4 regions of the Paenibacillus sp. sgz302148 genome follow, and region 2 is predicted to be linked to each of the others. Evidence: riboswitches for the same ligand, from Rfam matches in the RefSeq annotation. Region 2 holds a riboswitch; each other region holds the start of a gene.
The links. A riboswitch is a leader RNA that binds a small molecule or an ion and turns the genes downstream of it on or off. The one in region 2 is predicted to bind cyclic di-GMP.
Positions count from the first base shown of each region.

Region 1: linked by a shared signal. The riboswitch ahead of AC0LWM_RS29995 (PilZ domain-containing protein) and the one ahead of AC0LWM_RS24455 (transglutaminase-like domain-containing protein) in region 2 are both predicted to bind cyclic di-GMP.
Region 3: linked by a shared signal. The riboswitch ahead of AC0LWM_RS20595 (methyl-accepting chemotaxis protein) and the one ahead of AC0LWM_RS24455 (transglutaminase-like domain-containing protein) in region 2 are both predicted to bind cyclic di-GMP.
Region 4: linked by a shared signal. The riboswitch ahead of AC0LWM_RS05780 (stalk domain-containing protein) and the one ahead of AC0LWM_RS24455 (transglutaminase-like domain-containing protein) in region 2 are both predicted to bind cyclic di-GMP.

Region 1 is NZ_JBVYOJ010000030.1:57,931-66,047, reverse strand. It holds gene AC0LWM_RS30020 (Glu/Leu/Phe/Val family dehydrogenase) at 1-214, opposite strand, end outside; gene AC0LWM_RS30015 (diaminopimelate dehydrogenase) at 476-1,459, opposite strand; gene AC0LWM_RS30010 (ABC transporter substrate-binding protein) at 1,707-3,092, opposite strand; gene AC0LWM_RS30005 (ABC transporter ATP-binding protein) at 3,321-4,025, shown strand; gene AC0LWM_RS30000 (ABC transporter permease) at 4,022-5,386, shown strand; gene AC0LWM_RS29995 (PilZ domain-containing protein) at 5,482-6,174, opposite strand; cyclic di-GMP riboswitch class I at 6,279-6,366, opposite strand; gene AC0LWM_RS29990 (HD-GYP domain-containing protein) at 6,476-7,558, opposite strand; gene AC0LWM_RS29985 (acyltransferase family protein) at 7,633-8,117, opposite strand, start outside.
Region 2 is NZ_JBVYOJ010000018.1:144,258-152,374, forward strand. It holds gene AC0LWM_RS24450 (collagen binding domain-containing protein) at 1-2,775, opposite strand, end outside; gene AC0LWM_RS24455 (transglutaminase-like domain-containing protein) at 3,026-3,820, opposite strand; cyclic di-GMP riboswitch class I at 3,834-3,922, opposite strand; gene AC0LWM_RS24460 (class D sortase) at 3,998-4,669, opposite strand; gene AC0LWM_RS24465 (response regulator) at 4,758-5,867, opposite strand; gene AC0LWM_RS24470 (hypothetical protein) at 6,052-8,117, opposite strand, start outside.
Region 3 is NZ_JBVYOJ010000014.1:44,266-52,382, reverse strand. It holds gene AC0LWM_RS20600 (BMP family protein) at 249-1,283, opposite strand; cyclic di-GMP riboswitch class I at 1,525-1,616, shown strand; gene AC0LWM_RS20595 (methyl-accepting chemotaxis protein) at 1,726-3,438, shown strand; gene AC0LWM_RS20590 (response regulator) at 3,637-4,293, opposite strand; gene AC0LWM_RS20585 (GAF domain-containing sensor histidine kinase) at 4,312-6,459, opposite strand; gene AC0LWM_RS20580 (hypothetical protein) at 6,734-7,309, shown strand; gene AC0LWM_RS20575 (stalk domain-containing protein) at 7,454-8,117, shown strand, end outside.
Region 4 is NZ_JBVYOJ010000003.1:71,374-79,490, reverse strand. It holds gene AC0LWM_RS05790 (ABC transporter permease) at 1-327, shown strand, start outside; gene AC0LWM_RS05785 (ABC transporter substrate-binding protein) at 421-1,461, shown strand; cyclic di-GMP riboswitch class I at 1,695-1,786, shown strand; gene AC0LWM_RS05780 (stalk domain-containing protein) at 1,844-3,040, shown strand; gene AC0LWM_RS05775 (stalk domain-containing protein) at 3,056-5,110, shown strand; gene AC0LWM_RS05770 (hypothetical protein) at 5,276-5,596, shown strand; gene AC0LWM_RS05765 (epimerase) at 5,793-6,167, shown strand; gene AC0LWM_RS05760 (hypothetical protein) at 6,291-6,647, shown strand; gene AC0LWM_RS05755 (methyl-accepting chemotaxis protein) at 6,767-8,117, opposite strand, start outside.

The sequences.
Region 1 (8,117 bases), on a different contig from region 2:
CGTTATGCTGCGAACGGTAGCCTTCGAACACCCGGATCGAACCGTCGTCCATTTTGACAGGAAAGCTTACGCTCAATACGCGCTTAGGTTTTTTCAATACTTCGACGACATGCTTTGGCAAATTTAGAATCGCCGCCGCGCTCTCAATTTGCTTTTGCACGATTTCATATGGATTCAACGTTTCAACTGCTTGCTCTAAAGATTTAGTGGACATCGTGAACCTACCTTTCATACATTCATAGTTTTGTACTTTTTGCATCAATGTTTGTACTCGATCGTAAGATGTTTGTATTATAGCGATAAAAGTTTGCAGTTTTCAAATCAATATTTTTTTTCGATCGATAAAAAATTATTTATGTGCATAAAAATAAGGGGCACCCCGGATGGGTACCCCTTGATCTTATCGCTAAAAAAGTTGTCTAAGCAAGTCAAATCTGCAAGTGTCTGCAGACACTTGCAAGCACGCAGAAGCCTATTACAGCAGTTCTTTGCGAAGCTGCTCTCCGGACTTCGGCGACAGGTATGCAGGCGCGATGTCGAATACCGTTTTGGCACCCGTTACGCCTTCTTTGCTGAGTCTGTATGCAGCGCGAGCGTATGCAACGAGCACGCTTGCCGTAAATTCCGGATTGCTGTCCAGCTTGAGCGCGAACTCGATGATTTGCGTGCTGGCTTGGCCCGTTTTGCCGCTGCGAATGACGAAACCGCCATGCGGCATCGCCGAATGGTTCGCCTTCAGCTCTTCTTCGGAAATGAAGTTAACGACCGTATCATAGTCGGAGAAGTAGTTCGGCATTTCCTTGATTTCTTGCTCGATGCGCTTCAAATCCGCGCCTTCTTCGGCCACGACGAAGCACTCGCGAAGATGTTTTTCTCTTGTCGTCAGTTCAGGATTTTCGCCCGATCTAACGCGCGCAAGAGCCGCTTCCGTAGGAATCGTGTATTGTACGCCGCCTTTGACGCCGGCAACGCGGCGGATCGCGTCGGAGTGGCCTTGGCTTACGCCTTTGCCCCAGAACGTGTAGTCGTTGCCCTCAGGCAGAATGGATTCCGCCATCAAACGGTTGATCGAGAACAGACCCGGATCCCATCCCGTCGAGATGACGCTGACCGTACCGGAATTGCGCGCTACTTTATCGACGATCGCAAAATACTCGGGAATTTTCGCATGCGTGTCGAAGCTGTCGACCGTATTGAACATTCTCGCAAAGTCCGGTCCTTGCTCCGGAAGATCGGTTGCAGAGCCGCCGCAAAGGATCATAACGTCGATGCTGCCTTTAAAACGCTCTGCTTCCGATACGTGAAGCATCGGAACATCGGAAGAATTTCCCGTTGCGGATGGGTCCCTTCTCGTAAAAATCGCTTCCAGCTTAAAATCCGGATTTTGCGCGATGGCTTGTTTGACGCCTTTGCCCAGGTTGCCGTACCCGACGATGCCGACTTTAATTTGTTGTGTCACTGGATTCACTCCTATAAGAGAATAAAAATAAAAATTCCGCCTTTTTCAATAACAATAACACATTATACTGATGTCGCCGGGAGATTGCTAGTCTTGGATGATGGAAATGAGTAAATTTGCCCCGAATGATAATTTATATGACATAACACGGTATATAATCAACCATCCCGGGTGATATACTCGCTTACTAGACAAAAAAGCCGCAGCATGATACTTCATCATCGCCGCGGCTCTTCTATAGAACTTTTTATCCTTTTGTACCGTTGCTTTCCTTTTGTTTCTTCATCATGTCAAGCTGCTTGAAAGCTTCTTGCTCAACAACCGCAAGCGCCTGATCTACCGATTTCTTGCCGTCGATCACCGCTTTGAGCTCTTGGTTGAACACCTCTCGCACCATATATTGCAAGGCTGCGTAATCATTATCGGCCGGCGCTTCGTTCGGATTATAAGTAAGCTGATAGAACGCTTCCAGCGATTTGCCGTCCTTCATCGTTTGATAGCTTGTCCGCGACCAGAGCTCCGTCGGTATTTTCGAATGGACTCTAGCCATTTCATCGCCGTTAATATATTTGAGAAACTCCCAAGCAGGCCGCAAATTAGGCGATTTGGCGTTGATGACGAACAATTCGTTCAAGTAAAAGTTCGTCGTCGGCGAAGCGTCGATCCCTTGTGGCGCGGGTATGATCTCCCAGTTGAACTTGCGGTCCTTCAGCACTTGAGCCGCCTGGTTTATCGTTTGCAGCAAATACGGATCGCCCATGGACATTGCGGCCCTTCCCGCTACGAATTTATTGCGAAGCAGCCATTCTTCCTCGCTCATGGAGCTGCCGCCTTGATTTTGTTCCTGAAGCACGGCCCCGCTTTTGAATGCGCTCACGACTTGCTCGACCAAGCTTTTCCACGACGGCGTTTGGAGCGTAACTTTGCCTTGATTCTCCATCTTCAGTCCACTGTCCGTTGCGATTTGCAGGATCAAGGTATAAGGATCGCTCTGGTATTCTGGACCGGCATACCCATATATACGCGATTTTTCGTCGCCGGAGGTCGGAAAACGCTGCGCAAGCTGCAAAATCTCGTCCCAGTTCTTCTTCCCTTGCGGCAACTCGACGCCGTTCTTATCGAATAAATCTTTGTTGACGAACATCGCTCTGCCGCTGAACGTTGGGGACAAGCCGTATAATTTGCCGTTGCCTTTCATTTTGATATATTCGATGATAGCCGGTTGAATGTTTTGGATGTCAAATCCGTCTTCCTGAATGACCGGATCGAGCTCGTACAGCAATTGATCCGCGCTCATTTTTTCAAGTTGATCGGGCTGGACCATGAATACATCCGGTTGTTCCTTCTGGATAAAATCGAGGAAAACCTTGTTATAATCCTTCACTTCGCCGCCTGAATACAAACTTCGCGTTGTGAGGACCTCTACATCGATGTTCGGATATTTCGCCATGAACATATAGCCATACTTTTGCATGAAGTTTTGTTCATCCCAATAGACGATTTTTAGCGTTGCCTTCTGGTCTTTCTCCATGTCCTTCAACACCTGCTTGCTCGCTCCGCCGAACAGACTGCAGCCGCCAAGCGTGAGCGCAAACACTCCTGCAACAAGAGCAGGAATCCAACGTTTTGCCATCAAATCTCCCATCCTTTCACGCATTATACTATTATTTTCCTACAAAACATATCTATCTTACACAACTCAACCATATTTGTCCAATTAATAGGGAGTATTATTCCTAAAAAGCTTTCGGATCCGACATAAAACTTTTTTCCGCACCCGCTCGTCACATCATTGAAAAAGCCGAAAGCGTCGTGTCTATCGTCGCAATTCGGCTCTAATCTTTCCATTGCGGAGGACCCTATGATTGAATTAAATAATGTGAGTCATCATTTCAAAATCGGCAAAAAAGGAAAAGAACGAACGATACCGGTATTGCACAATATCGATCTGCAAATCGCGAAAGGCGAGATCGTCGCGATCGTCGGCCGAAGCGGCTCCGGAAAATCGACGCTCCTGAACTTGATTAGCGGGTACATTCGCCCGACGGAAGGCGAAATTACAGTGAACGGCGTTAATGTAAGCCGGTTCAGCGAAGGCCAATGGGCTGATTTCCGGCTTCAAAATTTCGGTTTTATATTCCAAAGCTTTCAGCTGATTCCGAGCATGACGGCTTTCGCGAATGTAGAATTGCCGCTTATTTTGAAAGGGATGGGAGAGCGTGAGCGGGAACAAGCGACGAAGGCGATGCTAGACCGCGTCGGACTTGCGGATTACGCCGGTCATTACCCGAGCGAGCTCTCGGGAGGGCAGCAACAGCGCGTCAGCATTGCGCGTGCACTCGTTGCAGGCGCTCCGATCATTCTGGCGGACGAACCGACCGGAAGCTTGGACAGCGAGAACGAATCCGAGCTGCTGCAATTCATTAAGCAGCTTAACCGGGATGAGGGCATCTCGTTTCTGATCATTACCCATGACGACAACGTCGCTTCCATCGGTCATCGCACCATTACGATCCAGGACGGCCGAATCGGACAAACAACGCCACGGGAGGTCGTTTCGCGATGAAATTCAAAGACAAGTTTCGCTTCGTCCAGAGGAACATGAAGAAGAACAAAACGCGCGTATTTATGACGGTACTCGCCGCTGCGATGGGCTGCGCGTTTCTCATCGTACTCGCCTCGGTCGGCTTCGGCCTGCAGAAAAGCGTCGTCGATCAGATTACGCAAGGCCGGCTGCTGACCGACATTTCGATTTACGGCAAGGAGACGAAAAACGGGGTTACGGCGATATCGGAAGCCGACATTCCCTATCTGGAGTCGGTCAAAAACGTCAAGGCGGTCACGCGCCGGCAAACGGTCAACCAGCCGCTGAAATACCGGCTTGGCGACTTGCAGACCGAGCAGTTCTCGGCGGTCGTACATATGCCGTCCGAGGTCAAAGCGGGATTCGAGCTGTCCGAGGGCGTTATGCCGCAATCGGACAATGAAATCGTCGTTGGTTATTATTTTGCCGATAGCTTGCGTTCGGAGAAAGACACAAACGCCGACGCCCAAGGTGCGGCCGACCAGAAGCCGGCGTCAGAAGGCGGCGAGTCCGCCAAGCCCTCTAGACCGAATGTGCTTGGCCAGACCGTTACGATCGAAGCCGCGCAATATTTCGGCAAAGAGAAAAAAACGGAAACGTTCACGGCGAAAATCGTCGGCATCGGGAAAAAACCGAGCCGTGAATGGAATCATGATCAGAATGCTTATCTTAGCGAAGGCATGCTTGCGCAAATCGAAGCATTCACCGGTACGACCGGCGGCATCCTAAACGATCCGAATCTGGAGAAGAAGGCACAGAAGAAAATCCGCGAAGTACGGAACTACGAGGTCCATGTCTATGCACAAGGAGTCGAGGACGTCGAAGGGATCGCCAAGGAAATTCGCGCCAAAGGCTTCATGAATCATTCGATCGTCAATGAGCTCGAGCAAGTGAATGTCGTGTTTCTCATTATGAAAATCGGCCTTCTGTTCGTCGGAACGATCGCCGTCATCATCGCATCGATCGGTATTTTTAATACGATGACGATGGCCGTAACGGAGCGTTCCCAAGACATCGGCATTATGAAAGCGATCGGTGCCCATCCGAAGGCGATCAAGAGCATTTTCCTCATCGAAAGCACGTATATCGGATTGCTCGGCGCCATCATCGGAACGGTCGTATCTTATATCATCAGCTATGTCGTCAACTTCGCGCTGCCGATCGTCATCCAGCAATTTATGGACCGAAACGCGCCGGACGGCTTGCAGTTTTCGTATATTCCGCTTTCGCTTACGTTAATCAGCACCGCCATTTGTCTGGCTGTTGCGATTATTTCCGGGGTCCGGCCGGCCATCCGCGCGACGCAGGTCGATGTGCTGAAGGCGCTTCGCCGCGACGTGTAACGGATGTAACCCTATATCCCCGAACCAACGAAATATCGATTATTACCAAACAAAATAACCTCCTCGCTTGTTTCAAGCGAGGAGGTTATTTGATGTTAACGGTTTTTCACTTTTTTGATGGAATAATGCGACTGAACCTGCTCCTTGAGCACGAATGCGCGAAGTGAACGAAGCTTGTCGGCCGCCATTTCCACGATTTTGGCACCGTAATACGTACCTCCGTCCACTTTTTCCCGGCGAACGATCTCGATGACGCATGGCAGCTCGAAATCGAGGTCCATTTGAATTTGCAAACGCGTCCCGTCGGAAAAATCGTATGCTTCCGCCAACGTGAACCCGACGCCCATGATGCTAATATTGCTGATGGCAATATGGAGTGTTCTGCTGAGCGCATTGGTCGGTTTCCCATCACGCAGAACGGCATGAATCATGCCATTGCGTGTAATGTCCACCCTTGTCGTCTCGCGCTTCTCAACGAATTTCTTCTGATGCTCGGGCGGATGAATAATAATGATCGAGCCGTCGTCCTTCGCAACGACGGTTGAATGCAGCAAAAATATGCCTACAGGCGAATAAATCGTAATTTTTACCGCATCTCCGAGCTCGAACCATCGGAATTCGGCGATTTCGATTTCGATGACATCACCTTCGGTATAGGTTAATATCCCTGTCGATACGAAATCTTTCTTCTCAACGACGGTCCGGCTATCGACCAATATTTTAGCGGAAAATCCTTCTTTCGACTCCGTAAACATCGCCGACTTTCTAGAAAAAACGGGTACGCTCATATAGGCCTCCGAAATGATATAGTACTACGCCGATTCAGGCAAAACAAAAAGGCAATCTCCAAAAAAGAGACGCCTTCAATTACCCGCAAGAAAGTTCATGCGATTTCGGTAACCAGGCTGTCATTGTTTTTGCAAACATTAGACCCTATGGCTTTGCGTCCTTGCCTTTCGACAAGTTTGCCGTTATCGATTACATGTTGTATGTAGCTTGTATCTATTATAACGAGAGTCAGAGATGGAATCAAATGTTTTATATATTTAACTATTTGTAAAAATGAAATGTCGGTTCGATATGTAAAATCTACAGCGTTTTTACGATCGTGATGCTCACATGATTTCGCAAGTCAATCTCATAAGGCGAAGCCGGAGCGCTGCCGTCCGCTTCCTGGATGATCCGCACCTGCGGACGATGTGAAGCGACGGGGTCCGCGCCGGAGACAACCGCCGTTTGTCCCGTATTCAGCAGCACGGTCGATGCAATCGGGTATATGGATATATGTCGGCAGAATAGCCGGATCAGATTCAAGTCGAAGTCGGAATTGCCTGCGGCAAACAAATATTCGATGGCTTCGTTCGGATAAAATCGTTCCCGGTACGGCCTCGGCGAAGTCAACGCGTCGAATACGTCGGCAATGCCGACGATTTGCGCATATTCGTGGATCTCGTTCCCTTTTAATCCGCGCGGGTATCCCATGCCGTTAAACCGCTCGTGATGCTGCAGCGCGCAATGTGCGGACAACAGGGAAATATCGTATTGGTAACGCAGCAGGTTGAAACCATCCTCGGTATGATGCTGCATGCGCTTCTTCTCTTCTTCGTTCAGCGGGCCTTTGCGGTTAAGCAGCTCCTTCGGGAGCATCGTCATGCCGACGTCGAACAGCAAAGCTCCGACGCCAAGCTCCTCCAGCTGCGACCGGTTATACCCTTTCGCGATTCCGATAATTCCCGCCAGCACGGCGACGTTGACGGAATGCTGAAACAAATACCCGTCGGCCACTTGAATATTCGCCAAATTGACGAGCACGTCTTTGCGCGACGTCAAATCGTCCAGAATGGATTTGAAAACGCCGCGAAACGTCGATCCGATCTCCGGAACGACGATCCGTCCCTTCACCATTTTGTTGTCCAGCAATCCGGTCATCGTTTTGTGGACCGTCTCCATCGCTTTTTTGCGTGTTTCGTCGCGCAGCACGTCATCCGGCATAATGCCTTCCGTCCTGGCGTCTTCAATAAAGATGACATCAATTCCTAATCCTTTTAACCGGTCAATAAAGCGCTCGGTCAGTTCAACGCCGATGCCAAGCAATACGCTGCCGTTTTCCAAATAAATCGGCTTGGCAATCTTGTCTCCCGCCTTCGCTGTATTGACTTGAACTTTTCGCATAAGAAGATTGCCCCCCGATTCTTGATTCAACATTTTATCAAAAATGCGTCCGTTATTCGATAATTATTGTCACATCATGCGGATACTCCGCCCGGCCCATTCGGATTCGCCAGCGTCCTGCCGCGCGTCAGCCGTCTGCCTAATTGCATCGATGGTTTCTCGATCCATTCGTAGGCAAGCACGGAAACCGCGAACGACGCTGCGAAGGCAATAAGGAGAATGACTCCAACCGGCGCGTAACCTTCCAGCAAATGAAGTAAAGAGAGCAATACGATCATATGGAACAAATATAAGCTATATGAAATTTTGCCCAAGAAAACGAGCGGTTTGGATTGCAGCGCTCTCATGAAGGACGCCGTGGACAAAGCCGCCACGACGAACAAAGACGCGCCCGCTGCCGCGATCCAGTCCTGGAGCATATCGTTATGGAACAGTTTCAAGCCGTATGCCGTCCAGCTTAACGTGTACACCAACACGGCGAAAACGATCAAGAAGACATGGAAGGAACGGGCTTGTTTCCTCATCCAGTCCACGATGGAAACACGATGCTTCGCCAGCA
Region 2 (8,117 bases):
TAATTCCGAGTCCTTATTGATATAGGACTGACTTGGGTTAACCGTAACCTGCCAGTAAATCGCCTCCGGATTGGATCCGAGTCCGCATTTACCGCCCTGACAACCGTTTTTGTAAACAAACTTGCCGCCGTGCGCCGGATTGACTTCCGCTTTTTCGTCAAATAATTTTTTGTCGTTGCTTCGATCATACAATGTTGCGTGATTTTCGTATTTCGCATTGATTTGCTTATCTTTAAGACTTGTTTCATACGTAATGCGGTATGCGGAATTGATGGATTCTTTAAACTTTAAAGTAAAACCCTCCATTTTACCGGTCGCAGGGTTTGGAGTAAGTGTATAGTTCGTGAATTCACTTCCGGGCGTTACCCCTCCGTTAGCCGCGATATTCAGCTTATACACCTTTAATGAACCCTCAACAAAATCTTGATCTTGATCCGGTCCTCCGATAAACAGATCGCTGATCTCGGGTGTTGCGATCTCGTGCAAGTTATAGTTGACATCGATCGTCCAAGTAATTTTTTTCGTATTCTCGTTGTACGAGCCTCTTTTTTCTCCATTATGCTTCGTATACGAGTTTGGATCGAGCTCGGCGGATCCATCTTTGGTTAATCCCGTTTGGCTGCCTTCATTCCATGTTACGCTCGCGCCATTCTTGTATTTTACATCCAACTTAGGCGCAACGAATTGAGTGGCATCAAACTCAGTCTTGTACTTGATCTCAATAACGTCCGTCACCGTTTTATTGATTACGATTTTGAACGCCTTGTCGTACGTTGGATCAGGCAAGAGCGTGTAATCTTCCGGATTTAGCCCAGTCACTTGCAGAGATCCCACAATCAACTTCATATGCTGTCCGACGTATGAATCCCGTACAACAACATTGGTCATCGTTTTCTTGTCTTGGTTGAGCGTAAGCTTCCATTCGATCTGTTTCTCGTTATAGTCGACGCCAATACGTTCTTTGACGAAAATCATTTGCGAAAAATGATGCGTATCTTCGGCCATTCTTCCGTCATGCATCGTAACCTTGTTGTTGACATCCCGCCCTACGTCTACCCGAAGCTTAGACTTCGTTTTATATACGATTTCGTAAGCGTCGTGGATGTCGCTAAGGAATGATAACTTGAACTGATTCGAGTCGGCCGTGTAGGATACGGCGTAATCAGTACCTTTTGTTAAGGGCGTTTTGTCAGTCCCATTCCCGGCATTGTCCAAAGTAATTCGGTTTACTTCAACCGAGCTTTCGATCAGTTTTTCCGTATCACTGAACACGTCGTCCAAATAAGCTTTCGCTTGAGGAATTGTTTGTTCATTGAAATTATATTTGATCTTCCAAGTTACCGTTTGTTCTTGCTCAACCGGATCGTATCCACCCTTAACGACGCTTTTCTCCAGAGGTTGGCTGAACTGTACAGGGACGCTAAACGCATCTTTTAGCAATTTCGTGTTCCCATTCCCCGATAAGTATGCATTGTTTTTAAACGAGGTGGTATCCGGATTGCGTTCGGTCACCTTCGTCGTATATTCGACGCGGTAGGCTTTTTTGATATTGCTGCCCATATCGATTTTGAATCCGGCCGGGGTAGTCGTTTTGGATGCCGTGAATGAATTCGTGACATCGGTAAAACTCTTCTCGACACCGTCTATATTGACTTTCAGTTCGAATACTTTAATCGAACTCATATCGATTTCTAGCCCACTAGGGATTTCGTCATTAAATACGGGATTGTCAATCGATTCCTCGGCGATATTAAATACGGCGGACCACTTAATCTCGCTTGGGTTCTTAGCCTTGTCGGCCTGTCCCTTCTTCACCATCTGCGGGTTGGCTTCGTTCTTGAAATGAACCGCTATCGTTTTGAACGTTAAATTGTTGAATTGATACTCAAAATCTTGGTTTGTGCCGTCGCCAAGTTTACTCTTGTCGAATTGGCGCCATACGTAGAAGTACCCTTCAATGTCCTCATCCGCATCGTTGACTTCATCATTGAATGTAAACGTCACTTGCCCATCCGTCGTAATATCGAAGGTGCCGACGCTGCTTTCGATGCCGCCGCCGTTCAACGGTTTGTTTGATATAGCCTCAGCCATCCTAAATTTGTCTGGAAGGTTAAAAGTAAAGGTTGCCCCGCTTCTATATTTCTTCGGAAGCTTCCATTTGAAATAAACGGCGAATGTTTTTCCTACCTCTGGCCGAAAATCGGAGAGCTGCTTCGCATCGGGATTCGGTTTTCCTTCATCATCGACAGGCTGTCTATCCCACATGGTCAGGCTGTCGTAATCAATAATATTTTCCGTAATCACTTCTCCGGCAAGTCCAGCCAAAGCCATAGGCTTGGCCTGCAGGTTTTGATCGCAATCCGGCCGCTCTTCCCCGGTTTGGCTGCCTGCAGCGTGCTCCGTAGCCGATTGCTCGCCCGCAGGTTGCTCTGTGCCGGCTTGTTCGCCTGCTGCCTGCTCGCCTCCAGCCGGGTCTGCCAGCTGCTGCTCGCTGACTTGCTCTCCGCCCGCGGCTTGTTCGCCTCCTACTAGCTCACCGACTGCTTGCTCACCACCAGCTTGCTCTACAACCTGCTCACTACCAGCCTGCTCACCGTCAGCCTGACCACCTCCGGGTTGCTCACCGCCAGCTTGCCCGCCGACGGTTTCGACGCAGCCTTTTTGCTCGTCTCCGGTCGATTCCTCGGTCGCGTTGACCAACGTCGACGGCAGCATCAAGTTCAGCAATAACGCGAATATGACGAATACATAAAACGTCTTTTTGAAATCTCTCATACTCCTAGCTTCTCCTCGCAATTTTGATCAATAAAGCATGAAATCGTACAATTCACTCGCAAATTCCGCGATTGTTCCCCCTCCCTCTAATCCTCTCGCTAGAATCTAACTTGCAACCTAAGTCATTTGATGTCGAACCAAGTCGTATGTATGCCAAACATATTTATAATGGATGCCTCTGAACATTTTCTGAACAACGCAAAAAAGAGTTGAACAGGATATTCCTGTCCAACTCTCCGATATTCGTCAATTAATAAAATTTCGTCATTTTAAAGTCTGCCGCCTTTTTGAACATTTCAGGCGTTTTGCCGTTTTGCACGCGAACGGCGTCATTGGTCGTGTCGATCGTAACCCATTTGTTCTGGTCATTCAAGTAAACCTCGTTCCAGGCATGGTACGTTCCGGGGCTATCCGCTGGATATCCCATCACGAGCTTAGTCGGTATGCCTTCGCTGCGGGCCATGGCCGCGAAAGTCGCGGCGTAGTCGTAGCATATTCCTTTTCCCGCCTTGAAAACATCATCCAAATTAGGTATGTAGCCGGCTTTTACCGTCTTCGCTTTATCGTAATCGTATTTGATTTTTTTCGTAATATAGCTGTAGATGGCCGTGATCTTCTCCTTGTCGGACTTGCCCTTCAAACTGAGTCCCGCCGCTTTGACGATAGCCAGTGTCTTGTCATTCCAATCGACAAACGGCGAAGATTGCAGGAAAACTTCCTTTTGATCCTTCATGCTCAGCGCAATCCGTTCTTTTGCAACGACCTTGTATTTCGTGCCCCCGACGGTTTCCGCGACCATGACGTCATAGTCGCCGTTTCCCAATTGCAACGGGTACTTCGCCCCTTCCGCCAGCTTGTAATCGTAATTGACGCTGCCTTTCGTAATGCGGACGATGCCTGCTTTTCCGTAATTCACGGTAATATACCCTTGCTCCAGAAAGCTCCGGTCAATGATCCCTTGGGATGCCGCCGCATCGGTTATTTTCGGAATGACCAAAAGGAAAATAGCAATCGCAATAGTAATTATTCGGATTTTTTTGAACACAAAAAACTCTCCTTTCGGCAACTGGCTGTCATCTTAGTTTGAACTAAGGAAGACCCTGTAGTTTTGCGTCTCTAGCTTTCGCTAAATTTGCCTTTATCGGTGGAAAGCACCGAAATCAATATGTATCTGTATATATGACGATCATATCACTTGCTTGTCTATTTGTATAGAAAAATTTTACTTTTTGTCGATTTGCAGTTCACCCTTAACGATGAGCCGATGCGTCGGGTTTTTCATCGGATGGCAGGTAACAAGCGTTATTTCCCGCTTCTTCCCGTTGCCCCGAAGGACGCTGACGTCTTCGGGAAGCACATATAGCTTTTCCTTCACTTCATACGTATATCGCACGCTGCCTGTATCTACTACGATTTCATCACCGACTTCCACTTCATCGAGTCTATTGAAGTTTTTCCCGTAGGTCCGATTTCGATGGCCCGCAACGGCGTAGTTGCCGTTTCCGCCTGCTTTGCCCGTATGCTCGATACTGGCAACGGAGAGCGCAAGATTCTCTTTGGTCGCCCCCGACAGAATCGGAAGCTTTAGATTGATTTTGTCAATTTCGAGAATGCCTTCGACTTCTTCTCCCCCCATATCCGGACTGACCGCGAGCGGCTTGGATACAGCTTGGACAGGCTCTTTCTTGCTTGAACCGAGCGGCACGGGAGCTGCTGCAGGAATCTCTTCCTCCGGAGTAAGCGCCTCGATGCGTTGAAGGTTGTCCTCCCACATCTTCAGGATTTTCTCCTGCTGATAGCTTTCATAACGGTCCTTCACCGTAGGATATAGCAATAAAACAATGCCAATCAAAATGAACAAAGCTGAAAGCACTCTGTAAACCTTGTTCCGCATCCGGAATTCCTGCCTTCGAATGAATAATTGCTGCCACCGATCATCATACAACAAGGCACTGTACAAAATCTGAACAACAATCTGAACATTATGAAGTGATGTGCCGCTCATACCATTCCTGAATATATGTCTGGGGAGCCGTCCCCAGCTCGGCAGCTAGAATAGAGCTTAGATCGTCGTATTGTTTCTGGACGGCTTGCTGATCCCCCCGGGCGTAATGCAGCTTCATGAGCCCCCAGTACGTTTCCTCGGCATATGGAAAAGCCTGCTGAATGCGCTGATACAGCCTGAGCGCTTCTATCGGCTGCGCGGAGCCGGCCATAAAATCGGCAACGCCGATCGCATGCTGAAACCATAACAACCGCAGACGTTCTCTTTCGTTCTCGGCCCACAAATAATCGTAATTCGCAAAATAGTCGCCGCGGTACAACTCCAAGAGCCGCTTATGCGCAGGCAACGTATCTTCCGACGGTGCCGCCGTCTCATGGACGGCGCGTTCCCATTCGTCAGCGTCAAGCTGGGTCGCCTTAAGATCAAGCATATAGCATTTCTCCGAGCTGACGACTTCTACGTCAATCCCGCCCGCCTGAAGCGTCTTGCGAACCTGGTAGATAGCGGTATACATCTGAGTCATGCCGTTCTTATGGCCCGATTCGGCCCAAAGCAGCTCCAGCAGCTCTTCCTTCCGAACCTGTCGTCCGCGCTGATGGAGTAAATAAGCGAACAGCTCTTGCGCCTTGACGGTTCTCCACGAAAGCGGCTGGCCTTCGTATTGCAGGGAATGAAAGCAACCGAGCAGCGGAGGCGAAGATTTTGATCCGGCCATTTGATTGCTGCCGGTGCCATAGCCGGCCAATCTTGCGATCGTCGTCCGAAGGCGTTCGGATTGCAGCGGCTTTAGCAAATAATCGACCGCGTTCAGCTCGAACGCCTTCACCGCATATTCGTCGTATGCCGTAACGAACACGATATGGGCATTCGGAAGCACGGCATGGAGCTTCTCCGCCGTTTCAATGCCGGTCATCCCGGGCATTTCAATATCGAGAAACACGACGTCGGGCCGCAGCTCCGCGGCCATCCGAAGCGCCGTGAAGGGGTCTTGGCAGCAGCCGGCGATATCGACGCCCCCGATCTTGAGCAGTTGCCTCTCCAGATCCCGAAGCGCCAACGATTCATCGTCGACCAGAATCGCTCTCATGCATTCTTACCTCCCACACACTCATGTATTATGAAGTGTTTATTCGACAAAAAACGCGTTATTGTTTAGACATTAGGTTCTACGCTTCTTTAGCCTATTTTGTTGCGCAGGAGAAATATAGCGGGGCGGAAAAAGAAAAACGCCATGCCACAATGCGGCATGGCAAGCACAAAAGCACATTCTCTTATTTCGTCAGTTCCGTCTTTTGAAACAAATCTTGCAAAATATAATATGACTTTTTGAGCCGCTCATAATAATTTAATGTTTCCCACTTGTCCCATTGATAGGTGAACATCTCTTTGGACGGAAGAACACCGCCCGTCAAACCCGGCATCGAATAGGCGATTTGCCGGCTTCCGGGAGCATCCGGTTCCCCCTGCCCGTCGGGCCGGTAAGAAAGCACGGCAAGTTTAATTCCTGGCGTTTCCTCGCTTGCTTGAAGCCCGTTCTTCCACAGGTCGCCCATGATTTCGCGGGTGCTTGGATCCTTCACATTCAACAGCTGCCACGGAATTCGGATTTCGACCGTATGCTCCTTGTCGTTATAGGCGACGTCCGCGAGCGAGTCGAAGTCCGGACTGGCCGGATTTCCGCTGCCGTACCGCAGTAACCCGGTTTCATACGTTTCTAGAGGCAGATGCAGCGTTTGGCCGCGGACGTTGGGAACGTTCATGCCTTTGTTCAATACGAGCGTCATTTTATGAAAGACGCCGTTATCCTTTTTGTTCGCGTAATCAAGCAGAGGCATCATATGCAGCCGTGACCCATACTCGTAGTAGGTTGAATCATAGTAGCTATCGACCCAAATCCGCGATTGCTTCGGCCCTCTCAAATCGATGGCGAAGTCGATGCCGGCATCGGTCTTGAGGCCGCTTCCGCCCGGAATCCGGTGCTGGCCTTGATTCGGAATCGTGTCGAGCAGGATCATCGCCCCGGTTTTGGCCCAATCGATCGGCCCGCTGTTCTGCCCGAGGTCGATCCGGAAATACACGTTGCGCGCATCACTGGAGACATACAACTGCTTGATTTCCCCCTGCGGGCCGTCCCCGTCGACAGCTTGAACGGCGGTCGCCTGCATCGGCACGGGAGCAACTTGCGCTCTCGTCCAGTCGCCCGTATCCCCGTCCGCGTGCAGCGCCGTAGCCGGATCGCCCGGTTCGAAGGAAAGTAGCCCGAAATATTGCTCGCTTGTTTGAATGTTGGACCAGAACGGCCGGCGATCGGGATCGTCCAGATCCATCGTATTCCACGTCCGTTTGAACCATTCGTCCTGCCAAGCGAATACGATTCCGCCGGCCATGCCTTCTTTATAAATATCGTCGAACAAGTGTGCGTCGACTTTACCCTGCTCCTGCTCGTTATGGGCCCCCTGGTTCCAGCCCTGCACGTTGCGATGCGTCATCCCCCTTGAACCGGGCACGCCGAACTCGGCGACAAGCACCGGCATACGGTGAGCCTGTTTCAGGTCATGCAGGTATCCTGCGTAGCTGTTCTTCTCCCCCCGGAAATCCACATAATCCGTATATTTCGTCTCATAGTTCATGAAGTCGGGATAATACGGGTAAACGTGGTATGAAGCGAAATAACCGGCTTGAAAATCCGACTTGGCCCAGATCACGTTCGGATTAACCGAAACGAGATCTTCATTTTCCAGCGGCTCGGAAGGATGCTTGAACAGGTCGGTCGTCGGCCAGTTCGTAAAGCTGACCGGTCTTTGCCAATGATACCGGTCCGTTTCGTAAACGGAAATCTCATCCATCGTGCGGGCAAGCCACGCTTCGAACGGGGAAGCATGCTCCGTCCGAAAATAGCGCCCGTCGAAATCCGGTATCCCTCGGTGCTTCTCATTCGTTGCGACAACGACTTCAGGATCCCATTCGATACCGAGCACCCAGCCGAGCACGTATTTCGAAATATCCGCCCGATACGTTCCCGACGCATGCCCCGGGTTGGCCGGCAGATCGGCGTTTCCGTGTATGACATCCACCGTCCGCTGCATCTCACGGATATATTCCGCATCGAGGTCTTCCGTATAAACGTCTTGCGACGAGACCAGCTTCTCCTCGTTAATCCATACGCCGTGCAGCAAATAAATCGGCTTGGCCGCCTTCATGTTATATTCCAGCAGCGCTTCGTAAAAAGCCGGCGGATGCAGCGTATAGTTCCGAATGACATTGGCGTTCATCGCCCCGATTTGCTCGAACCAGCGCAAATATTCCGCTTTCGTGATCGCCGCTTCCCCGGGAAAAT
Region 3 (8,117 bases), on a different contig from region 2:
CACGAGCGATCCATGTCTACGAGAAGATCGGTTTTAAACGAGAAGGGTTACAGCGAGATGCACTACTTATAAACTGTTCCGTGCTGATTTCAGCACGGATTTTTTTACGGCTCAAAATAGCAGGTGATACTTCAACTTACGGGAGGAGAACAATCCATGAAGCTTCAAACGAATCGGCTCAAAAATGGAAGCAGAGGTTTCCTGTTGTCATTAACATGGCAATGGGAAACCTCTTTAAGCATATTGCTTTATTGAACTATGAAATCAGGGCCATCATAGGTTACTTTGACTTCAATCTCGCCGGATTTGATTTTCTCAGCGTAAGCGGCGAGTTTGTCTTTCACTTCCTGAGGTACGGAAGGGGCAAGCGCCAAGCGGATGGCGTCGGCATTTTCCAATCCGATTTTCACGACTTTATTCGGCTGCCAATTTCCTTCAACCAAGTCCTTAATGGCACTGTACACCGTTAAACCGGCATCCGAAATAGCAGAACCGAGGAACACGTCAGGAGCATCTGCATAGTAGTCGCGTACATTTCCGAATTGGAATGTGCCCGTCTCGCGGTTCGCTTCCGTAACTCCTGCGCGCGCATTGTTCAACATGGTGAAAATGATATCTGCGCCGGCATTGATCTCGGCCAGTGCGGTTTTCTTAGCCAAAGCCGCATCTTCTTGATTACCCGTAAATGTCGTTAAAAACTTGGCTTCCGGATTCGTATATTTCAAACCGTCGGCAAAAGCGGCGCGGCCATAAAAGCCAGGGGTAACACGAGCGCCGGAAATATGTCCTACGATATTCGTTTTTGTCAACAAACCGGCAGCAGCGCCTGCAAGCCAAGCGGATTCTTCTTGTTTAACCTGGTAGCTGGACAAGTTATCGCCAACCAGATTCGTTTGTGTGTTAACGAATTTAATATTCGGATATTCTTTGGAAACGATCTTAACGGCTTCCGAGCTTTGTCCCGCATGAGCGATGATCATGTCAGGTTTCTTTTCGGCTAATTCACGGAGTGCATCGGCAATTTTGACGGTGTCATGCGGAATGCCTTCGACATAAGTCGTTTTTACGCGTAATTCATCCTGCGCCTTCATGAGCCCTTTGTATGCGGACTCCATAAAGCCGCCATCGCTCGCCGAACCGGGAATTAACAATGCTACTTTCGGTTTTCTGTGGTTATCTTGCTGGTGGCCTTTTTCGGCGTTCGCTGGGTTGTTTCCTAGCGGCAATACTAGAGTTGCAATGGCCAAAGTCGTAATAGCCAGTTTCGATAGTAGACGCTTCATGTTGTTTACTCCATTCCAAAAAGTAGTTTCGTCCGGACAAATCAGAGAATAAACCAGAGATCGAATTTTGTCAAATTATGCCGAAGAAAAAGTTGGTAGACATGAAAAGATGAAGCGGTCTCGCCGTTGAACTTACGGTTTCTCCGTCATCGGAACTATATCTTTTTTGTTAATATAGTAATTAGGTCTTGTGTTTTCAATTTGACTATAATATACTTTCGAAACAGAGCCTATATACCCGTAACGATAATGGCATACTTCCTGAAAGGGGAGGACGCAAAGCCACGGGCCTAAGGAGTGCGATAAGCATTCTATGGCAGCCGAGCCGCCGAAAATAGGGGGTTTTTTCTAAAAATCCATCCTTTTTTTGGGGTGGATTTTTTGTTGCTATTTTTTGTTTAGGGAAATCATTGCTCAAGAGGACGAAGAAGGGTGATGCTGCATGAGTTACATACGCAATTTGAAGGTCAGAACTAAATTTTTCGGGATTCTCGGACTTGCCATTACTTTGATGTTAGTTATCGGCATTTCCGGTTTTGTCGTCATGCAGTCGATGGGAAAAAATGCCCGTGCCATGTACGAAGAGAAAATGATTCCGAACAGCTTGATCGAAGCTTTATTATTCGGGAACTCGCAGATGGACGCCTTACAGCTCGAGCTTCTGCTCGCGAAGGACGAGGCCATTATTAAACAAATTCAACAGCAAATTACGCAAACGCGCGAAAAAAACCAAGCGACACGGAAAAAATTGGAGCAGATCACATTATCGCCGCGTGCACAGGAGCAATACAAAAAATTTATCGACTTGATCCCGAAAAACAACGAAGCAAAGAAAAAGGTCGACGAGCTTGCGGTTGCAAACAAAAAAGAAGAGGCGCATAAAGAGTATGTCAACGCGTTTAAACCTATACGCGCCGAAATGATCAAAAGCCTTGAAACCGTAGTTCAATACAATACCGAGGATGCTAAAGCATTTTATGAAGAAAGCATTCAAAGCTCCAAATCCGCAACAGCTATTATTATCATCGTAACCTTGATAACAATCCTACTCTGCTCGACGCTAGGTTATGTGATCGCCAATATGATAACAAGACCGATTCACAGCATTCAGCAATGGATGGCGAAAGCGCAGGACGGGGATATGACCGTTCAAGGCGATTACCGCTCTTCCGATGAGATCGGCTTGCTTACGAAAGATTTTAATCGTATGATCGCAGGTCTGAGAGAAATCATCGTAAAAATTGGAATGGAATCGCAAAACTTGTCCGCAAGCTCGCAGCAGCTTCTCGCAAGCTCGGAGCAATCCAGCGAATCGACGAATCAAGTTGTGCTCGCAATCCAGGAGATTGCATCCGGTGCTGACAGTCAGCTTCAAAGCACGACCGAAAGCGTTAGAGCGATGGAAGAGATGGCGATAGGCATCAATCGAATAGCCGATTTCTCCGGCAGCGTATCTTCCATGTCCATGGATGCTTCCAAAGAGGCGGAAGAGGGGAATATTGCCATTCAAAAAGCCGTCGAGCAAATGGAGATGATTCGAACTTCGGTTAACGACTCCGCACTTCTCGTAAATCAACTCGGGAATCGTTCCAAGGAGATCGGGAAGATCGTTGATGTAATTACAGATATTTCTTCACAGACGAATTTGCTCGCTTTGAACGCAGCGATCGAGGCAGCTCGAGCTGGAGAACATGGTAGAGGCTTTGTCGTCGTTGCAGGTCAAGTCCGAAAGCTGGCTGAACAATCGCGGCAATCCGCCGAACAAATATCGGCCATCGTTCGTCAAATCCAAAACGAAACCACCCATGCCGTCATCGCCATGGAGAAGGGAAGCAAAGAAGTAGAGAGCGGGTCGGTTATCGTACGCGAGGCTGGCGAAGCTTTCCACAACATTATGCACGCAGTGCAAGAGGTCGCCAATCAAATGCAGGAGGTATCCGCATCCTCCGAGCAAATGTCCGCCGGCAGCGAGCAAATAACCGCATCTCTCCAGGAAATGGAGAACATCACGAAAGCCACTTTTGCCAAAACAGAAAGTGTTGCAGCTGCCTCCGAGGAGCAACTGGCGACAATGGAAGAAATTTCATCGGCCGTTCAAGCGCTAACGAATATGGCTTATGAGCTCCATGAAATTACGCTTCGTTTTAAGAGTTGAAAATACTATTAATGAAGAAAAAAATAAAATCCTGCGCCATTTTGGTGCGGGATTTTTCTTCATCAAGAACTCAAAGTGTGGGACCGGGGAAAAAGATACTGCCGCACACCCCTACGTTCAGCTCCTACGATTGAATTACTCGATATCCTTGACGTTCAACGAATGGTTATATCGTTCGTTGCCTTCGGAAGTCGGCTTTTAACGCTCCTCGTTTTTTCGAGACTGCTCGAGAAGCCGCTTGGCTTCGTGACGGTCGGCAACTTGCAGTTTGCTTAATATGGACGACACATTATTCGCCACCGTCTTGGGGCTGATATGCAATCGGGCCGCAATCTGCTGGTTCGATTCCCCTTCCGCCATTCGCGTCAAAATTTCCGCTTCCCGCTTGGTCAGCTCGGCAAATGCCGGATGCTTCGTCGGCGTATCCGTTTCAGCATGGGGGGCCGAAAAATAATGGATCATCCGCTCCGCGATATCCGAGCTGAACACGGCCCCGCCGCCCCCAACCCTTCGAATCGATTGCAGCAGCTCGTCCTCGTCCGCATCCTTTAGCACATAGCCCTTGGCCCCGGCCCGCATGGCGGTAAACACGGATTGATCGTCGCGGAACATCGTCAAGATGAGCACCTCAATTCGAGGAAACCGTTCCTTGATCAGCCGCGTCGTTTCGATGCCGTTTAAGCCGGGCATGCGAATATCCATGAGAATCAGGTCAGGCTGCAGCTGCTCCGCAAGCGCCAGTGCATCGTCACCGTTCGAAGCCTCGCCCACGACCTCCAGATCGCCCGTTGTGTTCAGCAAATTCCGTACACCGCTCCGAAATAGCGGGTGATCTTCCGCAATCAATATTTTCATCGAACGAACCTCTCCTTTCTACAGGGGCAAAATAGCAATAATCCGCGTTCCGCCGCCATCCGCCCGTTCCACCGTGCATTGTCCGCCAAGCTCCGCAGCGCGTTCCCGGATCGAGGTTAGCCCGATGCCTCCTTTGCCGCCGGTTGGCGCCGGGCGGGCCTGAATGCCGCTGCCGTTGTCTAAGATTTCCACCGCCAATTGACTTGAAGGCGAAATATCCAACCGAACCGTACACATCGTCGCTTGGGCATGCTTCACGACATTGACGAGCGATTCCGTCACGATCCGGTATACGGCGACCTCGACGGCGGCCGGCAACGGCGGCAGCGGAAGCGCAGCGTGCAGCCGGATGTGCAGGGGTTCGGCTCCACGTTCGCCTGCCAGCAGTTGGGCCGGTTTGGACAGCGTTGCGATGCGTTCCTCAATCGCGCCGATCAGCCCTAGCTCATCAAGCGAAGGCGGGCGCAAATCGTGCACAAGCGTGCGAATCTCTTCCACCGTGGAACGAATCTCCTTGCGCAGGTCGGTAAGCATATCGCTCGCAATGGCGGGTTCCTTCACGATGTATTTTTGCACGGTCGCGGCATTCAGGGCAAGCGCGGCGAGCCTCGGGGCAAGATCGTCGTGCAAGTTTTTGCGAATGTGCCGGCGCTCCTCCTCGCGCGCAAGCACGAGCTTCTCGCGCGATTCCTGCAAATCCTCGGCCAGCAGCTTCATACCTAGCGTCATGTTGACATTTTCCACAATGGGTCCCGCTTGCCGCAGCAGAACATCCAGAAGCAAAGTGTCCTCGGAGGAAAAGGCTTCTCCTGGGGAACGGCTTGCGGCATGTAGCGTCCCGAGCTCTTGTCCACGTTGAACGATGGGGTAAGCGTGAAGCTCCTGAACAGGTTCTCCGGCCGAAGCGACCAGCGTTTCTTGTCCGCCGACCCCGATGGAGATGCCGACATAAGGCAGCCGAAGCGCCTCTTGGACCGCCCGGGCCATGGCGGCAACCATATCTTCCGGCGCGCGCGACTGGGTCAGCCGGTTGCCGAGGTCCAGCAGCACGGCGTACGGATCGTCATGCCTTCCCTTCAGCAGCCGGTTGATCTGCACCTGCAGCCACTGCTTGAGCGGAGCAAATGCGACGGCCACGACGGCGGTTGCGATCAGGGAGACGATGAAGTTATCCTTCGTTTGAAACAAGCGGCTCAAATAAAGCACCGCCGCCGTATACAACAACACGACGCAGACCGACAAAGCCAAATAAACGAGCGTCCGGTTCACGAGCGGGTCGATATCCCACAGCCTCCGGCGCAATACGGCCATTGTTAAAGTAACGGGGATGGCCAATAGGACACCGTGAAGGATAAGATTCAAATACAAGAACGTCATCGCAGAGCCGTCGTTGAATTCCGGGGCGAACAGGATGCTGGTCGCGACAAATCCGACGAGTCCGATCGCGGCCCCGTATACGACCCATTTAGTCTGCTGCCGCTGGGTCGGTGTGGAAAGCTTGCGATACCGGTATATTTGCGCAAACAGAAAAATGAGCATGGAGCCGGCGTACCATGCAAGCTGAACGTATGCCGAAAGCTGCCCCCACATATTCCCGCCATACAAAAAGTTACAGACATCAACAGCTGCAAATAGGATCAAATAATACCGCGACCAGCCGGGGACGAAACGTCCGTCCGGAAATAAAAAGAAAAACGAACACAACGAAATCCAGCCGATCATTGAAACGAAAGCAAACCATAAATGATCGACCCCGACCTCGCCGGAAGCGACTCTTGCTAAGGAAGGGAAGGAGGTGCCGAAGGAGACCAGAACAAGCGCGGTCAACATCCCCATCGGTTCACGGAAGCCTTTCCACGCAACGATTGCGGCAGCCGTATAAAATACGAACGTAAATCCGCAATCGATCAAGACGAGGAGCAAGGAATAAGATTTCGTCGTGAGCCCGTTGTCCGGCATCGGCATAGCCGGGACGGCGTCGCCGCATCCGCTTCGGATACAAACGTTGGCCAGCTTCGTGAAATATTCCGGAATGCTCCCGATATACATTGCTATCGTGATCAGGCAGAAGGCGATGAACGCCAGCTGCAGCATAATCACCCCAAAGCCGACTGGCCGCCGTTCGCGGGTACGCGGGCTCCCGTTTCGTTGCGCGATCTCCCTCATCTCATCTTCGTCCTCTCCGCCGAACATCTTCCGAGTATCATCACTTACCTCGGATATATCCGATTATAGCTTACCGCTCCGCAAGATGAATACGCATTTTTCCACTTTTCCCGAATCTCGTCCCGAATTTCCCGTTTTTCCCGAATTTCCCGGATTTCTCGTTCCAATTTCCCGTAAAAAAAAAGGAACGGCCTGCCCTATGATCCGTGATTTCCCGTCGGTTAAGATGATCGAGGAAACAGCATGAAATGAAAAAATTGGAGGTTGACACAAATTGAATGAAAAACAGGTTATTAAAGGGCTAGGCATGGTTTGTTTGTTGGCGGGCATTGCACGCATAGGCATGACCCCTTCCGCAATCATTTGGGGGTCGGACAGCCCACAGGAGCTGACCTTCGGGTTTATCGCCTGCGTGCTCATGTCGATCGGCACGATCGTCACCTACATGGTGCAGTCGCGTGAAACCGGGGTGACGGGATTTATTACGACGCTTGCGATTATTACCGGCAATATCGTAACAACGGCGATGGTGTGGCATTCGTTCGTCTCGGGCAATCCGGAGGAAAATCCGGATAACCTGCTGTTCGCGATCACGAGCATGATCAGTATGATCGGATTTATCGGCGGCACGCTTGTTTTTACGATCCTGACGTTCCGGGCTGGTGTATTCCCGCGCTGGGTATCCGTCCTGCTGCTGCTGATTCTGCTGACCGCGTTTCTTCCGGTCGACGACAACAAATATTTCCCATTCTTCTGGGGACTTGCTTACGTGGGCATGGGGTACTGCATCTTTGCAGGTAAATTACGCGACAAATCATCCGGCATGACTATGCAATCTTTAAACAGGTGATGAGTTGCAGCGAAGATTAGTATCCGAATGCAAAAGTATTCCTTAAGCTACTCGGAAGTATCCGAACGAGTACTGCCGCTCCGAATGGCGGGCGTGCTAAGCTTTTAATGTACAAAAAGAAACCATGGGAGGAAATTCGTTACAATGCTGAAAACAAGCAAAAAAATACGATTTGCCGTTATTTGTTCGATGTTGGCCGGGACGCTCGCTTTCGCCGGTATCGCATCCGCCTTTGGCGAAACCGCGCCGGAGGGGGTGGATATTAAGGAATTCAGTCTGCTGGACACGGCGTCCGACGTTGTCGGTGCGGCGGACTTCACGCCGGAGGGCAACAAGGACGGCCACTTTAAGCTGCTTTTGAACCTCGCCCAGAAGACGACGATTCAATCCGTAGTTCTGCGCTCAACCGATGCATACGGCAAGGATAACCAGCAGGGGGTATGGAGGACGAACCGTGTCACCACCGGTTGGCTGCTCGGCATCGTGCAGGACATCACAGTAACGACCCCTACAGGCACGAAGCATGAAAGTCAAATCATCAATCCGGGTTTTAGCAAAAATATAAAAGATCCGGTCGGCGAGTTCGAAGGAGAGCTTACGTTTGATTTGTACGCCAGCAACAATGGAACGATCAAGGAAACGCAGTATTATGTGTTGGAAATCGAAACCCCGCAAGGCACGATTTCGTCCAAACCGATCAAATACAAAAAGCCGATGTCTTCCGGAGGAAATACGACGACGACGCCTAAAAATCCGACACCGAACCCGAAGCCGGATACTACGTCGGAGCCGAAACCAAATCCGAATC
Region 4 (8,117 bases), on a different contig from region 2:
CTGGAGGAAGCGTCGCAGGATTTGGGTGCGACCCCTTGGCAAACGTTCCGCCACGTCACCTTGCCGGCCATCATGCCGGGCGTTATTGCAGGGGCGATCATGGCGTTTACGCTGTCGATCGACGATTTTATGATCAGCTTTTTCGTCGCCGGATCGAATTCCACGACGCTACCGATTTATATTTATGGGATGGCGAAGCGGGGGATTTCCCCGGAAATCAATGCATTATCGACCATTATGGTCGTCGTCACGATCATCCTGATTATTTTGGCGGAGCGGCTTCGCAATCAGGGAACGGGCAAGAAAAAGCCGGGCTTGCCGTTGTAACGGTATAGGCGAAAATGAATTAACTTATATAGACGCTATTCAATATGGATTCAATACGGACAATTTTGGAGGAGGATACGGAAAGTGAAACGAATGAAATTATGGGCCGCGGGAGCAATGGTGGGAGTTATGCTTGCCGCGGTTGGCCTGGCCGGCTGTTCGCAGAAGGAGACGCTTAACCTGTACAGCTGGGCGGATAATTTTGATGCGCAGGTGCTGAAAGATTTTGAGGACAAGTACAACGTCAAAGTGAACTATGCGATTTTCGCGAACAACGAGGAGCTGCTTGCCAAAATCCAAGCCGGCGGCGCCGATTACGACGTCATCCAGCCTTCCGATTATATGGTCGGCACGATGATCAAGCAAGGGCTGCTGGAGCCGCTCAACAAGGACAACATCCCGAACTGGGCGAATATTTCCGATCAATTCAAAAACTTGCCGTACGACCCGGGCAACCAATATTCTCTGGTCTACACTTGGGGCGTAACCGGCATCGCGTACAACAAGAAATACGTGAAAGAAAACATCGAAAGCTGGAACGACCTGTGGAATCCGAAGTATGCGGGCAAAGTGCTGCTGCTCGACGATAACCGCGAAGTGCTCGGCATCGGCCTGAAGAAGCAAGGCATCTCCAACAGCACGACGGACGAGAAGCAAATCCGCTCCGCGGCGGACGATCTGAAGAAGCTGGTGCCGAACGTGCTGGCGTTCGATACGGACAACATCAAGCAGAAGATGATTGCCGAGGACGGCTGGATCGGCTCCGTCTGGTCCGGCGACGCGGCGTTCATCCAGGCGGAAAACCCGGACATTGCCTACGTCGTTCCGAAGGAAGGCGGCACGATCTGGGCCGACAACTATGCAATCCCGAAGGGCGCTAAGCATAAGGAGCTCGCAGAGAAATTCATCAATTACATGTTCGATCCCGAAGTTAGCGCCAAAAACTACGAATCGATCGGCTACGCCGACCCGAACGAAAAGGCAAAGTCGCTGCACAGCGCGGAATATCAAGCGAACAAAACGATCTACCTGAGCGATGACGAGATGAAGCGCACGGAATGGCTGCTCGACGTCGGCCCGGCGCTGCAAACGTACGACCGCGTCTGGACGGAGCTCAAGAGCGGCGGGAAGTAAGCAAGTGGCTTAATAGAAGCGATGTGAATAAACCTGCAACCTGGCGGCGTTAAGTGGCTGGCGTTGCGGTTTTTTTTTGCTTTGTTGTTTGCCAGAGATCGACAAACAAGACCTAAGACTTTTGTATGATCTTATTAGATTTTGTCAAAATATGCAGGAAAATAGCGGAAGTCGAAGAACTCAATAACGTTACAATTGGTGACAAAATCCAACTACGGAACTAAACCAAGTGAATGCACAAAAGGCAAACCCGTACGAAAGTCGGGGACGCAAAGCCACGGGCCTACCGCGAAATCACGTTCGCCACGGCAGCCGGGCCGCTCCAGGAGCTTGGTTTTTTTGTGTCCAAAAAACAGTGCCTACAAAAAGGGGAAGAGCAACAATGACACGACGAATGAAAAAAACGATGGTTGCGACGATCGCTGCGGCTCTGTTAACGAGCGGGGGGGCCGTGCCGGATGCCGGAATAGCAAAGGCTGATTCGAGCGTCTTACAGCAAAGCGTCGCGGTTAGCGCGATCGTGAACGGGGCAGTCATCGGATTTCGGGACAAGCCGTATGAGCGCAACAAGCAGCTGATGCTGCCGATGAGTCAGATTTTTGAAAAATTAGGTTTAAAGACTGCTGCAGATCTGAAGACGAAAACAGTAAAAGCAACGGCAAACGGAATAACGGTGCAATTCAAGCTCGGTGAAGCAAAGGCCGCCATCAACGGGAAAACGGTACAGCTCCCGGCAGCGACTGAAATGGAGCGCAATGTGATCTATATCCCGGTGTCATTGCTCGAACAAATTCCGAATAAATCTCTGGTTTGGGACAAACAGTCAAACATCATTAGCCTTACGGAGGCAGGCGGTTACGGCAAGTTATTTTATCCGACCGGTGAGTTGCTCTATGAGGGGCAGTTGAACAAAGGCCATATGCATGGGCGAGGGAAGCTGTACCGTGAAAGCGGCGAAATCTGGTACGATGCGCAATTTGTGCAAGACAGCGTGGAGGGCGAAGGAACGATTGTTTACCCGGACGGAAGCAAGGTCGTTGGCATGCTGAAGCATGGTGCTCCGAACGGGAAAGGCAAATACATCCTTTACACCGGCATCGTTTGGTATGAGGGAGATTTTGTCGAAGGGCAGAAACACGGCTACGGCAAATATTACGACTGGCGAACCGGGGAGCTGTATTATGAGGGCCAGTGGGTCCACAATCGGTTCGACGGCAAAGGAAAGCTGTATCATACCGGCACCGGCGGAGTCGTAGCGTACGATGGCGATTTCAAGGACGACGAATTCGAAGGCTACGGCAAGTTTTATTACTTGAACGGCGCCTTGGAATACGAAGGGGAGTACAAGGAAACCAACCGCAACGGCAAAGGTAAGTCCTATTATTCGAACGGTGACCTGCACCAGGAAGGTATTTTTGCGCCAGGCCGATTCAGCGGGAAAGTCTATTTGGAGAACGGTGACCGGTTCGAAGGGGAGATCATCAACGCCCAAAGCACGGCAACCGGCAAGCTTTACGATAAAAATGGAGCGTTGATACGCGAGGGCAAGCTACATTACCGAACGTTTCAACCGCTATAAAACGAGGTGACCATCATGAGAACACATACCCAAAAACTACGCATCCTGCTGGTCGTTGCACTAATAGCATGTTGTTTGGTTCCCGGCGCAGCCTTGGCGGAAGGTAAATACGCCTTCTCCGATCAGAAGTCGGCAACAACGCTAATCGGCGGCGCCAATTACATATCGGGCAACCATCTCGTATGGACGATCAACAACAAAATCTTTTACAAAAATGTATCGACCGGAAAAGTAACGCAAGTCAGCAAAACTACGCTGCGGAAAAGTACGCCGACCGTCACCGAACTGGCGTCGGGGCATGTGTACGTGCTTTGGTATGAGATGTCCCCAGGGGGAGCATGGTCGCTCTACAGCCACAATCTCAATACCGGAGCCGAGGCCAAGTTGAACAGGGAAGAAGGCGTGAACAACGGTTCGGTATCGGTTGATGGGCCCTATGTCGTCTGGATGGGTTCAAGGTATAACATGTACTACAGTGACCTTCGGCAGCCGCAGGAAATGGCTCTCGGCAATGGCAAGAATCCGGTTGTTCACGGCGGAAAAATTGTATATAAACGGGTAAATGGCGGATTAAACGAATTTAATATCGCAACCGGGGAAACACGCAATCTGCTGGAGCTGCCATATCATATATACGTCGTCGATTTTGCTTTTAATGGCAAATACGTGCTGTGGAGACAGAGCGATATGGATCATAATGAAAAATACGTCATTCTGAATACGCTTGATCCAAAAGCTTCGCCGCAAGACTTGACTTTGCCCGAGAAAAATCTTGTCAATTATCCGGCGCTGTTGTTGAATGAGCATATGGGGATTTGGATAGAGCAGCTGAACGGCGAAGCTGTGGTAACGGGGTTGGACTTGAAAGGCATGAATACTTTCGAATATTTGCGCGGCAAAGATGCATGGAAGGTGCTGGGATTAACCGGCAACCGGCTTGCTCTTGAAGGGGAGGGACGCGTGCTTGGTTTTAGGGTCGTAACGGGGATCGATATGGCAGCATCGGCTCGTCCCGCAGACCCTGCAATGCCCGTGCCTGCTCCCAAGCTGGCTTCACCCGGCAAACCGATTAAGGTGATCATGGACGGCGCCGAGCTTGCGTTGAGTGAGAAGCCGATCGTACTGAACGGAAACGTAATGGTTCCGTTAAAGTCCGTGCTGGAAGAGCTGGGCTTGAAGGTCGACGTCGATGAAAACAATAACCGCTTATCCGCATCAAACGACCGGCAAACGGTCAAAGTCGCCATCGGCTCCCGCAAGGCGGAGCTGAACGGCAATGTTGTGGCTTTGGCCGCGCCGGTTTCGTACAAAGGCGGGGTTTGGTATGCCCCGTTCGGTTTCCTGGAGCAGTTGACGAATAAAGCCGTTGCGTGGGATAGCCTGAACGCGGCCGTTACGGTAAAGGACATGGGAACCGCCGGCAAGCTTTATTACGCGGATGGTACGCTGCTCTATGAAGGGCTGATTTGGAATGGCAAAATGCACGGCAGCGGCAAATTGTATCGCGCCGACGGCGACGTTTGGTATATAGGCGAGTTTGCCGACGATCAAATGACCGGCTACGGAACCCTATATTATCCGAACGGCCGGAAAATTACCGGATATTTTAAAAACGGGCTGCCTAACGGAAAAGGGAAGTACTACAACGAAAAGGGCATTTTGTGGTATGAAGGCGAATTTAAGGATGGCGTCAAGAGCGGCTACGGCAAAAGCTACGATTGGAACCGGGGAACGTTGCTGTACGAAGGCGATTGGAAGGACAACATGAAAAACGGCTACGGCAAAGAATATGCCGAAGATGTAGTGATCTACGATGGCGGATACTTGAACAACGCGCGGCACGGAATAGGCAAGCTGTTTGATAGATACGGCGAATTGAAGCGAGAGGGGACGTTCGTGAACGGTTATTTGCACGGGGAGGGGACGGGTTATGCCTCAAGGTACGGCAAATTTGTCGGCCGCTTCGACCATACAGCCGAAATCGCGACAGGTAAGCTATATGATGAAGACGGCAAGTTGATCGCTGAGGGGCGGTTCAACTATTGGAGCTTGAAGCCGCTGGACAAGTGAACAGGATACATTGAATTATAGACCCGCACACCAGTAGCGGTCAGGTTGTTGCGGGTTCATTTTTTTTGCGCACTGGAGTTCCACTGCACGAACGATGTCAGCCCAGCACTTCTTCCTGAGCCAATTGAATCGCAAGTGAGGTTATTGAATGATGAGTAGGGGAAAATGATCTTTGTTTCTTCAATCATACTGATATTACTTGGTTCTTTGATATTCGGTTTATTTGCCCAATCAAGCTTAAAACAACAGCACGAAGAAGAAATAAGAAAAATTATTTCACAACGTGGTGGAGAAGTCCAAGAAATATTTAAAGTGGATCGAAGTTTGAATCCTTTTACTGAAAGCACTTCAGGCAACATCATATACAAAATACTGTATAAGAAAGGGGGAAAGATGTATGTAGCATGGTATAGAGGGACGAAGGTGGTTAATGACATCCATAGCCAAGGGAGAGGTTATTTTCCTGAGGAATGGATTTTTGAATGAAATGATTTGAATGCCTTTTCTTTTGAGACCATAAGCGCCTTTTAGCTTATGGTCTTATTGATAGATCAATCTGAAAGAACACGAAAACGAATTGCTGCGTCCTTAATAATTTGCGAGTTTTGCTGCTACGCCAAATGGATAAGCGACGGCCCACTATAACAGCATGAACTCAACCACTTACAGAAGGAGTGAGTAGATGAATAATGAACATTTAGACCATTTTGGCCGATTATTGATAAAAAACGTCAGAGATGAAACTATCGAGCATTGGGATAAAATATTGATGGGAAAAATGAATGGCCAGGAAAGCCAAAAGATTCACCAAAATATAATCAATAATTTCAATAAGGAGCAGATCGAACTGCTGCAGAATTTGCTACCTCAGGTAGTCGATACAGCGCTGCATTATTTGTTATGGACGATTGAACAGGATGAGTCGATAAAGGTATCCATCGATCTTGATCAAGGCCCACCGCTTGAACCAAGGAATATTAGCGATGGTTTGCCCGGCGAGTTATACAGCGAAGATGGCTGGATATGCAGATTTAGCGGCAGGGAACCTCGATCATAAAAAATTGAGGAACGGTTAAAAGACCTGGTCGGCCAGCCCCTCACCACGTTTACCCTGCTTATTATGGTAACCCTAGCTATGTGAAACGGAAAAATATATCTGATGATAAAGAGTGGTAGTAAGGTGTCTATTAAAGGTATATGGATTTCTAGCATAATTGTATTTCTATTAGGACTAGTATTAATAATACTGCTGCTGGGCCAAGACAAATTAGAAATAAAACATGAAGACGAAATAAGAAGGGTTATTTCCAATAATGGTGGAGATGTACTGAAAATCGATAAAGTTACGCCTGAAAATAGTCCTTTCGCAGAAGACTTTAATAAAAGTAATGTTATTTATAAAATAACATATAAGAAGAAAGATACTGAATTCGTGGCTTGGTATAGAGGTATTAATGTTGTGAATAATATCCATGCTAAAAATCCAACAGCACTCGAAGGAGGCTACGGGGAAAAATGGATATTGCCCCCTGAATAGGTGCAAAAATTTATATACTGACGGCGTATTGTTGTTTTCTGGTCGTGATACAGAATTAGCTAGCAAAAATAAATCCCCGGATCCGAGGCCACAAGGCCAAGTGTCCGGGGATTTGCTTTTTACCACGTAAACTTATTGATCTCCGCCTGCAACAGCTTGGACGTATCCCTCAGCTGCGCGGCGGCGCGGGCGATTTCCTCCATCGAAGCGAGCTGCTCCTCGGAGGAGGCCGCGACGTTCTGCGAATTGCCCGACGCTTCGCGGGCGATACGGGCCAGCTCCTCAAGCGACGCGGTCACTTGCTCCGTTCCGGCCGACATTTGCTCCGATGCGGCGGATACTTCCTGCACCTGATCCGTTACGGTGCGAATCGACCCGACAATGGCGCTGAACGTTTGCCCGGCCAGGTTCGCCACTTCCGTTCCGGCTTCGACCTCGTGCGCTCCATTCTCCATCGCTTCCACGGCGCGCTGCGCATTGGTGCCGATGCCTTGCAACAGGACGCCGATCTGGTCGGACGAGGCTTTGGCGCGCTCCGCCAGCTTCCGCACTTCTTGGGCGACGACGGCAAAGCCTTTGCCGTGCTCGCCTGCGCGTGCTGCTTCAATGGCGGCATTTAGAGCAAGCAAATCGGTCTGCCGGGCGATCTCGTGGATGACCGACACGATATGGCCGATTTCCTTCGATTGTTCGCCCAGGTCGCGAATGACCGCCGCGGAATCATTGACAGCCGCATAGATGCTGTTCATTTGCTCGATCGTGCGTTGGATGACCGTGCTGCCCTGCTCTGCATGATGGGCCGTATCGGCCGCAAGCTCGGAGACGGTTGCCGAAGATTCCGCGATGCGCTGTATGCCGATGGCGATTTCCTCCATGGCCCGCCGGCTTTCTTCCGCGCTTTGCATTTGGCTTTCCGATCCTGCCGCGACTTCTTCGATCGACTCGGCGACGACGTGGGTCGCTTTGGCCGTCTGATCGGAGCTTGCCATTAGGTTGAAGGAGGAGTTGGATACTTCGTCCGCGCTATTTTTAATGTTAGACACAAGCTGCCGGATGCTGTCGATCATCGTATTGAAATTGGCCGAGAGTTTGCCCACTTCATCGCCGTTCCGGACTGGAATCGAAACGGATAAGTCGCCTTGCGCGGCCTTCATGGACAGCTGCATGAGCTGCCGAAGCGGTCTTAACGCGTACCAGATCAAGAAAACGACGATCAAGATGCACGGAATGCCAACAATCAAGCCCGCCCAAATGCTCTCGATGACGGCTTGATTCAAGTCGGACTGAATCCGGCTGTAGTTAAAATCGATGCCGAACACGGCGATCAGATCGTGTTTTTCGTCGTGGATGGGGCTCAGAATGGATACCCAGGTTCCTCCCGAATCGCTGTAAACGTCGGTAATGCCGGAACCTCCTTTTAGTATGTTGACATATGCCTCCATAAAAGTTTCAGGCATTTCATAGTCTGCG